Regions from separate parts of the Franconibacter pulveris genome, predicted to be linked through region 2. Evidence: predicted binding sites of a transcription regulator. Region 2 holds the regulator's gene; each other region holds the start of a gene.
The links. The regulator LexA, encoded in region 2, represses DNA repair genes until DNA is damaged. The targets are predictions, from matches to a motif close to TNCTGTATGTACATACAGNA.
Positions count from the first base shown of each region.

Region 1: metR (HTH-type transcriptional regulator MetR) is a predicted target of LexA. The motif match lies at 1,982-2,001, and genes of this name have one in related genera.
Region 3: ACU4F7_RS13785 (YebG family protein) is a predicted target of LexA. The motif match lies at 2,064-2,083, and genes of this name have one in related genera.

Region 1 covers NZ_CM165555.1:242,944-246,219, reverse strand. Annotated here, with positions in the region: gene metE (5-methyltetrahydropteroyltriglutamate--homocysteine S-methyltransferase) at 1-1,709, opposite strand, end outside; gene metR (HTH-type transcriptional regulator MetR) at 2,033-2,986, shown strand; gene ACU4F7_RS01240 (carboxylate/amino acid/amine transporter) at 2,874-3,276, opposite strand, start outside.
Region 2 covers NZ_CM165555.1:355,597-358,872, reverse strand. Annotated here, with positions in the region: gene dinF (MATE family efflux transporter DinF) at 1-868, opposite strand, end outside; gene lexA (transcriptional repressor LexA) at 952-1,560, opposite strand; gene ACU4F7_RS01765 (diacylglycerol kinase) at 1,673-2,041, opposite strand; gene plsB (glycerol-3-phosphate 1-O-acyltransferase PlsB) at 2,174-3,276, shown strand, end outside.
Region 3 covers NZ_CM165555.1:2,917,662-2,920,937, forward strand. Annotated here, with positions in the region: gene ptrB (oligopeptidase B) at 1-187, opposite strand, end outside; gene ACU4F7_RS13775 (tellurite resistance TerB family protein) at 274-939, opposite strand; gene yebF (protein YebF) at 1,059-1,406, opposite strand; gene ACU4F7_RS13785 (YebG family protein) at 1,726-2,049, opposite strand; gene purT (formate-dependent phosphoribosylglycinamide formyltransferase) at 2,181-3,276, shown strand, end outside.

The DNA of each region.
Region 1 (3,276 bases), 110 kb from region 2:
CGGGAGACATCTTCACGCGGGAAAGACCAGCAAAGGATTGTCACCGGCCCGGTTAGCATGCCTTTTACCGGTTTGTCGGTCAGCGACTGGGCGTATTTCGCCCATTCAACGGTAATCGGCTCCGGGCGGCTCACATCGCCAATCACTACCGGCGGCTTCACGCAGCGGGAGCCATAGCTCTGCACCCAACCGTTTTGCGTGAAGACGAAGCCATCCAGATGCTCGCCGAAATATTCCACCATGTCGTTGCGCTCAGCCTCGCCATGCACCAGCACGTCCAGCCCCAGGCGCTCCTGCTCGACAATCGCCTGCTTGATATGCTCCGCAATGCCGGTGCGGTAGTGATTAGCATCCAGGTTCCCCTTTTTGAAATCCAGGCGCAGGCCGCGGATTTCGGTAGTTTGCGGGAAGGAGCCAATGGTGGTGGTCGGCCAGGCGGGCAGCTTAAAGCGGGCGCGCTGGGCTTCGGCGCGAACCGGATAAGCATGAGCGCGCTGGCTGTCCTGCGCGGTGATGGCGGCAAGGCGTTTGCCTACGGCGGCGTTATGCACCCGCGCCGAGTGGCGACGTGCCTGAATCGGCGCGCTCCACTGGTCGATTTTCGCGGTATCGCCACTGTTCAGCGCGTCGCGCAGCAGCGCCAGCTCCTGGCATTTTTGCAGCGCGAAGGCGAACCAGCTTTTCACCTCATCATCCAGACGGGTTTCCACGCTCAGATCGATAGGGCTGTGCAGCAGCGAGCAGGACGATCCGATCCACAGCTCGCGCTTGCCTGCCAGATCCTTAAGCTGTGCATATTTTTCTGCAAGATCCGCGCGCCAGACGTTACGGCCATTCACAACCCCTGCGGAAAGCAGCCATTCGGCAGGCAGACGGCGATGCAGTTCGTTAACGTCATCTTTGCCGTGAACCAGGTCCACGTGCAGCCCCTGCACCGGCAGCGCGGCGATAGTGTCCAGGTTTTCCGACACGCCTTCAAAGTAAGTGGTCAGCAGCAGTTTGATCTGGCCGGCAAGCGCTTCATAAGCCGGTTTGAACGCATCCAGCCACGCCTGCGGCAGCTCCAGCACCAGCGCCGGTTCGTCAATCTGCACCCACTGAATGCCGCGTTTCGCCAGTTCCGCCAGCACCTGCTGATAAACCGGCAGGATGTCGTTCAGAAGCGAAAGACGGTCGAACGGTTCGCCTTTCACTTTACCCAGCCACAGGTAAGTAACCGGACCGAGCAGTACAGGCTTCACGTGGTGGCCCAGCGCCAGCGCTTCGTCCACTTCCTCAATCAGCTGCGTCCAGGTCAGTTTAAACTGCTGGCCTTTCGTGAACTCCGGCACCATGTAGTGATAGTTGGTATTAAACCACTTGGTCATTTCCGCGGCGGCGGCAGGTTCGCCGGTTGGCGCGCGGCCGCGGCCAATACGGAACAGGGTGTCGATATCCACCGAGCCGTCCGCGTTCTGATGACGAGCCGGCACATTGCCGAGCAGCAGGCTGGTGGTCAGAACATGGTCGTACCAGGCGAAGTCGCCCACCGGCAGCAAATCAATGCCCGCCGCCTTTTGTTGTTCCCAGTGGCGTGCGCGCAGCTCGCGGCCCACCGCCAGTAATTCTTCGCGGCTGGAATTGCCCGCCCAGTAGCTTTCTTGCGCTTTTTTCAGTTCGCGACGCAGGCCGACGCGAGGGAATCCGAGGGTGTGGTTATGGATAGTCATGATGTTCTGCCTCTCTTGAAGATGGATCCGCTTAGTCGCGAATTTCAGAAAATGAATCTGTTCGTCTTATTCGTTAATCCGTATGTATTTCGGATTTGCCCCCGAAGGGGCTAACTCTAAATAAGTCGGCTTGCAGAAAGGCGGCGACGCAGCGAGTTCCCAGGAGCTTACTCCAGTAAATGACTGGGGCGAGCGAGGAAAGCCAACGCATCTGCAAGTCGAATTATGACGAGTTTGGACGTCCAGATGTTTACACATCCATAATCCGCAGGTACTGTATATTCCTCAAGCGCAAATTCCTCATGGCGAAGTGAAGGACTTTCATGATCGAAATTAAACACCTGCGAACGCTCCAGGCGCTGCGAAATTGCGGCTCTCTGGCAGCGGCGGCGGCCTCGCTGCATCAGACGCAATCCGCCCTCTCTCATCAGTTCAGCGATCTTGAACAGCGGCTCGGTTTTCGGCTGTTTGTGCGTAAAAGCCAGCCGCTGCGCTTTACGCCGCAGGGCGAAATCCTGCTGCAGCTGGCCGAACAGGTTCTGCCGCAGATTGGCCGGGCGCTGCAGGCGTGCAACGAGCCTCAGCAGACGAAGCTTCGCATCGCTATCGAGTGCCACAGCTGTATCCAGTGGCTGACGCCAGCGCTTGAGAATTTCCGCCGCCAGTGGCCGCAGGTGGAGATGGATTTTAAATCGGGCGTGACGTTCGACCCGCAGCCTGCGCTGCAACAGAGCGAACTGGACCTGGTGCTGACTTCCGACATTCTGCCGCGCAGCGGTCTGCACTATTCGCCGATGTTTGACTTTGAAGTGCGCCTGGTGCTGGCGACCGATCACCCGCTTGCCGCCAAAACCCGCATCGCGCCGGAAGATTTTTCCGGGGAGACGCTGCTGATTTATCCGGTGCAGCGCAGTCGCCTGGACGTATGGCGGCATTTTCTGCAACCGGCAGGCGTCAGCCCTTCGCTCAAGAGCGTGGATAACACGCTGCTGCTGATTCAGATGGTGTCGGCACGCATGGGCATCGCCGCGTTGCCGCACTGGGTGGTGGAGAGTTTTGAGCGCCAGGGCCTGGTGGTGACCAAAACCCTGGGCGAAGGCTTATGGAGCCGGCTGTACGCCGCAGTGCGCGACGGCGAACAGCGTCAGCCGGTAACGGAGGCGTTTATTCGCTCGGCGCGTCAGCACGCCTGCGATCATCTGCCGTTTGTGAAGAGCGCGGAGCGACCCAGCGTCGATGGACCCACAGCGAGGCCATTATTACCGTACCCCCAATAATAAAACTCGGCCAGTGGGGCTGCTCCTGCCAGATGGCGAGGTTAACCAGCAGCCCGGCCGGGACGTGAACGTTATTCATAATGCCGAGCGTGCCCGCATCAACCTGCGTGGCGCCGTAGTTCCACATAAAATAGCCCAACCCTGACGCCGCCACGCCAAGCCATACCAGAATGCCCCATTGCAACGTCGTGGTGGGCAGCTTCTGCGGGTTGCCTATGGTAAACCAGGCGACGGCCGCCACCAGAAACGCCCCCAGATAGAACCAGGAAAAGGCGGTGTGCTGCGGCATT
Region 2 (3,276 bases):
CATAAGCGAACCCATCCAGCGCGTAAGCGGTAAACGTTAAAAAGGTCATTAAGATGGCGTTGACTGCGACCACTTCGCTGCCAAGGCGTGCGCCAAAAATGGTTACGGCGGCAAAGCAGAGCTGCAAGAGCAGCGAACGCAGCATGATGTCGCGATTAAGCGCCAGCAGGCGACGAAACTCGCCGCGCCACGCCGTGGCGAGCATTGAAACGCCGATGCCGCGCCTGTTCAGCACGCCCTTTACCATCCACAAGCCAAGAAAGAAAGTGGCGTACTCGGCAAGCGCGGTGGCAAGCGCCGCTCCCCGGACATTCAGATGCAAGCCCATGACCAGCCAGAGATCGAGCGCGATGTTAAGCAGGTTTCCCACAACTAACAGGATCACTGGAGCGCGCGCATACTGCACGCCAAGCAGCCAGCCGAGTAGCACCAGGTTGGCGAGCGACGCGGGGGCGCTAAGCCAGCGAATCTCTAAAAAACGCCTTGCCTGCATCAATACCGCTTCGCTGCCGCCGACAATATGCAGCGCCAGGTCAATCAGCGGCGTACGCAACAGCATAATAATCAGCCCCGCCCCCACGGCCAGCAGTATCGGCTGCACCAGCGCGCGGGCAAGCCGGGTAGGATCCTGAGCGCCGAAGGCTTGCGCGGTCAGCCCGGTGGTGCTCATACGCAGAAAAAGCAGCAGCATAAAGAGGAAGCTGGTGGTGGTTGCGCCTACGGCCACGCCGCCCAGATAGTCGGCGCTGTCAAGATGGCCTATGACCGCCGTATCGACGAGGCCCAGCAGGGGAACGGTGATGTTGGAGAAAATCATCGGCAGCGCAAGCCGCCAGAGCGCGCGGTCAGTCTGTGAGAAAAAAGGCATGGGGACGCAGTCTGAGAAAAGAAGATAAAAAAAACCGCAACGAGGGGCGCTGCGTTGCGGTGTGTTTATCAATCAGGCGAGCGTTAAAGCCATTCGCCGTTGCGGATGACCCCTACGGCCAACCCTTCAATAGAGAAGGTGTGCTCGCGCAGGTCAACCACAATAGGTTTGAATTCGTTGTTTTCCGGCAGCAGCTCGACGGTGTTGCCTTGCTTTTTCAGGCGCTTAACGGTGACTTCATCATCGATACGCGCCACCACGACCTGGCCGTTACGCACATCCTGCGTTTTATGCACCGCCAGCAGATCGCCATCCATAATGCCGATGTCTTTCATCGACATGCCGCTAACGCGCAGCAGAAAATCCGCGCTCGGCTTAAAGAGAGAAGGGTCGACCTGGTAGTGGCCTTCGATATGCTGCTGCGCCAGCAGCGGTTCGCCAGCGGCGACGCGCCCCACCAGCGGCAGGCCCTCTTCATCTTCCTGCAACAGACGAATGCCGCGGGAAGCGCCGGAAACGATTTCAATAACGCCTTTACGCGCCAGCGCTTTTAAATGCTCTTCCGCCGCGTTGGGCGAACGGAACCCCAGACGCTGCGCGATTTCGGCACGAGTAGGCGGCATGCCGGTCTGGCTGATATGATCCCGAATGAGATCAAACACCTCTTGTTGCCTGGTAGTTAATGCTTTCATTCCGCCCCCTGGGTGAATATACAGTGAATGCTGTGAGTATATACAGCTAAAGGCGATTTTGAAACCACCTTACCCGCAAAAAAGCGCGCCAGCGCGGCCAATTCTGGAAAACTTATCGCAAATGCTGCCACAGCAGCGTGACCCAGGTGATAAGGGCAAGGATAATCGCCAGCAACACCGCCGCCGAACCCATATCCTTGGCGCGGCCGGAAAGCTCATGGAACTCAGGCCCGATGCGGTCAACCACCGCTTCGATAGCGCTATTCAGGATTTCCACAATCATCACCAGCAAAACGGAGCCAATCAGCAGCACGCGGGTAATTGGGTCGACATCCAGCCAGCAGGCGATAAGTATGGCGAGTATTGTCGCCACGCCTTCCTGGCGGAACGCCGCCTCATTCCTCCATGCCGCGCTAATTCCTTTCCAGGAGTAGCCTGCCGCTTTAATGATTCGGGTGAGTCCGGTGGTGTTATTGGCCATGAAAAAGAAACCTTTTTGATTTATCAGCGTCAATGCTATTGCGCTCAACAACGAAGCACCACAGAAATTCCGCATCGTTTCTGCTATTCTGACGGCGCCATTGCATTATTAACCAGAGGCTTTACATCGTTTATGTCCGGTTGGCCACGAATGTACTACAAATTACTGAATTTACCATTAAGTATGCTGGTAAAAAGCAAGTCTATTCCGGCGGATCCTTGCGCCGAGCTGGGGCTTGATACCTCTCGTCCCATCATGTACGTCTTGCCGTACAACTCCAAAGCGGATTTGTTAACGCTGCGCGCCCAGTGTCTGGCCCACGATTTACCGGACCCGTTAGAACCGCTGGAAATCGATGGCACGCAATTGCCCCGCTACATCTTTATTCACGGCGGCCCGCGCGTTTTCACCTGGTACACGCCGAAAGAAGAGTCCATCAAGCTGTTTCACGAGTACCTGGATCTGCATCGCAGCAATGCCGGTCTCGACGTGCAGATGGTGCCGGTATCGGTGATGTTCGGCCGCGCGCCGGGGCGTGAGAAAGGCGAAGAAAACCCGCCGCTGCGCCTGCTTAACGGCGTACAAAAGTTTTTCGCTATCTCCTGGCTTGGCCGCGATAGCTTTGTTCGCTTCTCGCAGCCGGTATCCCTGCGCCGCATGGCGACAGAGCACGGCACCGATAAAACCATCGCGCAGAAGCTTGCCCGCGTGGCGCGCATGCATTTCGCCCGCCAGCGTCTGGCGGCGGTAGGCCCGCGTCTGCCGGCGCGCCAGGATCTGTTCAATAAGCTGCTGGCCTCAAAAGCCATCGCTCGCGCGGTCGAAGACGAAGCGCGCACCAAGAAAATCTCCCACGAAAAAGCGCAGCAGAACGCGGTGGCGCTGATGGAAGAGATCGCCGCCAATTTCTCTTATGAGATGATTCGCGTCTCCGATCGTATTCTGGGCTTTACCTGGAACCGGCTTTATCAGGGCATTAATGTTCATAACGCCGAACGCGTGCGCCAGCTGGCCCATGACGGTCACGAAATCGTCTATGTGCCCTGCCACCGCAGCCATATGGACTATCTGCTGCTCTCCTACGTGCTTTATCACCAGGGTCTGGTGCCGCCGCATATCGCCGCCGGCATTAACCTTAACTTCTGGCCAGCGGGGCCGATTTTCCGCCGCCTTGGGGCGTTCTTTATCCGCCGCACCTTTAAAGGCAATAAGCTCTACTCCACCGTCTTTCGTGA
Region 3 (3,276 bases), 2.1 Mb from region 2:
CGAGCAACCGTTCCTGCAGCGCTTCCTGCGTCACCATAACGCTGCGCCCGTAATCGTTCTCCGCGTGCAGATAATCCAGCACGTCAGGGTCGGATCGGGCGTCGTCACGCAGCCAGTAATAGTTATCGATTCGCGTATCGCCATGCTGCGTGATGGCGTGAGGTATTTTTTTAGCTTGAGGTGGCATGTCGTTGTTCTTTTCGGTTAACACACTGTAAGGGTGGCAAAACCCCAGCGTGTTGCAAGCGAAACATGCCTAAGATTAAGACTTCTTTACGATGGCGGCAGCGCTTTTTTCTGCTCGCGGATGTCGTTTTCTATCTCTTCGCGCACCTCCTGCGGGATTTTCAGGGCGTCGCCTAAGGCATTGAGATAGCTGCGCTCCATAAAGTGATCGACATCGATTACCGCGCAGCTCAGGTACCAGATCTCCAGGGCTTCCTCTTCATCGCGAATATCCTGCGCCAGTCGCGCCGGATCGAGCGGCTGATCGATAGCCTGCTGCACCACCGCCCTGCCCTCGCCTTCAACGCCTGCTTCGCGAAGCTGCCGTTCAATGGCGGCCCGCTCCTGGTCATCAATATGCCCGTCGCTTTTGGCGGCGAACACCAGCGCCGTAATCAGTCGTTCCGCCCGCCGGTCGAGCGAGGCGACAGGTTTGCCGTAATCGGGCTCGTCCTGATGCGCCGCGCGGATTTTGTCTTTGTACTTGTTCCACAGCACCGTGCCCGCCACCGCGCCGCCGCCCACCATCAGCGCGCCGGTGCCGTATTTCGAAAGCAGCTTGCGGGAAGATTTGCTTGCCACCAGCAGCCCAGCCAGGCCGCCCAGCGCGCCGGGAGTGAGCAGTTTGCCAAGGCCGCTTTCGCCGCTCTGGGTTTTATTGCCGCTGCTGATAGTGCCAAGCATTGACTGAAGTTGGTTCATCCAGTTGGTCATGACTGTCCTCTGCTGTTGGGGGGTATCCCGAAAGCGTAAGCGAGCAGGCGTCAAGAAATGTCTGGAAGGGCAAAGAGAGGGAAAAGAATCGGGCAGGAGCGGCTGCTCCTGCCGCGCAATTAAAGCTGGTAGTGGGCTTTGCCCGCTTTGCAGTCGACGGTGACGGTATAGTGAATGTCTCTGTTTTTACCGCGTACCGTCAGCGGCACTTTCCACTTTTCATCCTTGCCGGTTATCTCCTTGCTGTTAATCCAGGCCACCGGGTCCGCCTGGCCCAGCGTCTTCTGGTCATCCGCCCAGCGCACAATGCGGTTTTGCAGGTAATCGCGCTTCACGCTGGCGGCGATAGTTTGCGCATTCGCGCCCTCGCATTTAGGGAACGGCACCTCGCGCGGGTCATCGGCATGGGCGGCGCAGGCGCTGCCAAGGAGCAAAGCGCAGGCTAAAAGATTCCTCTTTTTCATCATTATTACCCTCCACTGTTGGTACAGAGAAAGCCTGGTATAAAACCAACGGAGCGCAAGGGTTTGAAGGCGGCTTTGAGAAATAGCCTTATTAATTACAGGGAGGCGCCAGAAAAGCGCAGAGCGACAGGAGAGCGGAGAGCGGAGAGCGGAGAGCGGAGAGCGGAGAGCGGAGAGCGAAGAGCGAAGAGCGGAGAGCGGAGAGCGAAGAGCGGAGAGCGAAGAGCGAAGAGCGAAGAGCGAAGAGCGAAGACAAGAAAGGTAAAGCAGAGGAGGCCCCATCAGGCCAGCGCGCCGTAGCGCGCTACGCCTCATGCGGATATCAGGCGGCTTTGGTGCGCTTACGCGCCGCGCTTAACGCCACCGCGCCGTTTTCATCGCTTTCAGCCGGCGCTGACTCGCCATTTTCCTGCGGCAGACGACCGGTACGCACGATAGCGCCCAGGCTGTCTTTGTTTTCCGCCATCCACAGCGCGAGCTGCTCGGTCTGCCCCTCTTCCAGGGTTATCGGCGCATGCTGCAGCCAGCCTTCCAGTGCCTCGGCGAGATCGAGCATTTTGTCCCAGGCATCCGCTTCCTTTTTACTGGCAAATGACATTTTTTCCACACCCTCACGGATTACGACGTATTTAATTTCTACCGCCATTTTTGAACCCTCATTACTGTGTATTTATACAGTATAACGCATTCATCTTTGGCATGCAAATGCCTGTTACTGCAAGCGCAATCGTTTTCGTTTATACTCCGGCCAATTTCCTGCATAGCGAGAAAACTATTATGGCTCTATTAGGAACCGCGCTGCGTCCGGCAGCGACGCGCGTCATGCTGCTTGGGGCGGGCGAACTGGGCAAAGAAGTGGCTATCGAATGCCAGCAGCTTGGGGTTGAGGTGATTGCGGTAGACCGCTACGCCGATGCGCCAGCCATGCACGTTGCGCACCGCAGCCATGTCATCAATATGCTGGACGCGGCGGCGCTCAAAGCGCTGGTGGCGAAAGAGATGCCGGACTATATCGTGCCGGAGATCGAAGCCATCGCGACGGATATGCTGATTGAGCTTGAACAGCAGGGTCAGCGCGTAGTGCCCTGCGCGCGCGCCGCGAAACTGACCATGAACCGCGAAGGCATCCGTCGTCTCGCCGCCGAAGAGCTTAAACTTCCTACCTCCAGCTACCGTTTCGCCGACAGCGAAGCCGCTTTTCAGGCCGCCGTTGAAGAAATCGGCTTTCCCTGCATCGTTAAACCGGTGATGAGCTCATCCGGCAAAGGCCAGAGCTTTATTCGCGGGCCGGAACAGCTTGAAAAAGCCTGGCAATATGCCCAACAGGGCGGCCGGGCAGGCGCGGGACGAGTGATTGTTGAAGGCGTAGTGGAATTTGACTTCGAAATTACGTTACTGACCGTGAGCGCGGTCGACGGCGTGCATTTCTGCTCGCCGGTAGGCCATCGTCAGGAAGAGGGCGACTACCGCGAGTCCTGGCAGCCGCAGCAGATGAGCGAAGCCGCGCTGGCGCGCGCGCAGGAAATAGCGCGTGACGTGGTGCTGGCGCTGGGGGGCCACGGCCTGTTCGGCGTGGAGCTGTTTGTCTGCGGCGACGACGTCGTTTTCAGCGAAGTCTCCCCTCGCCCGCATGATACCGGCATGGTAACGCTGATTTCGCAGGATTTATCGGAGTTCGCGCTGCACGTGCGCGCCTTCCTCGATTTGCCGGTCGGCGGCATTCGCCAGTATGGCCCGAGCGCCTCGGCGGTTATCCTGCCTGAACTGGTGAGCGAAAATGTGCAGTATGACAATGTTGACGCCGCACTGGGCGCCGGGCTGCAGCTGCGCCTGTTCGGCAAGCCGGAAATCAACGGCACGCGCCGCCTGGGCG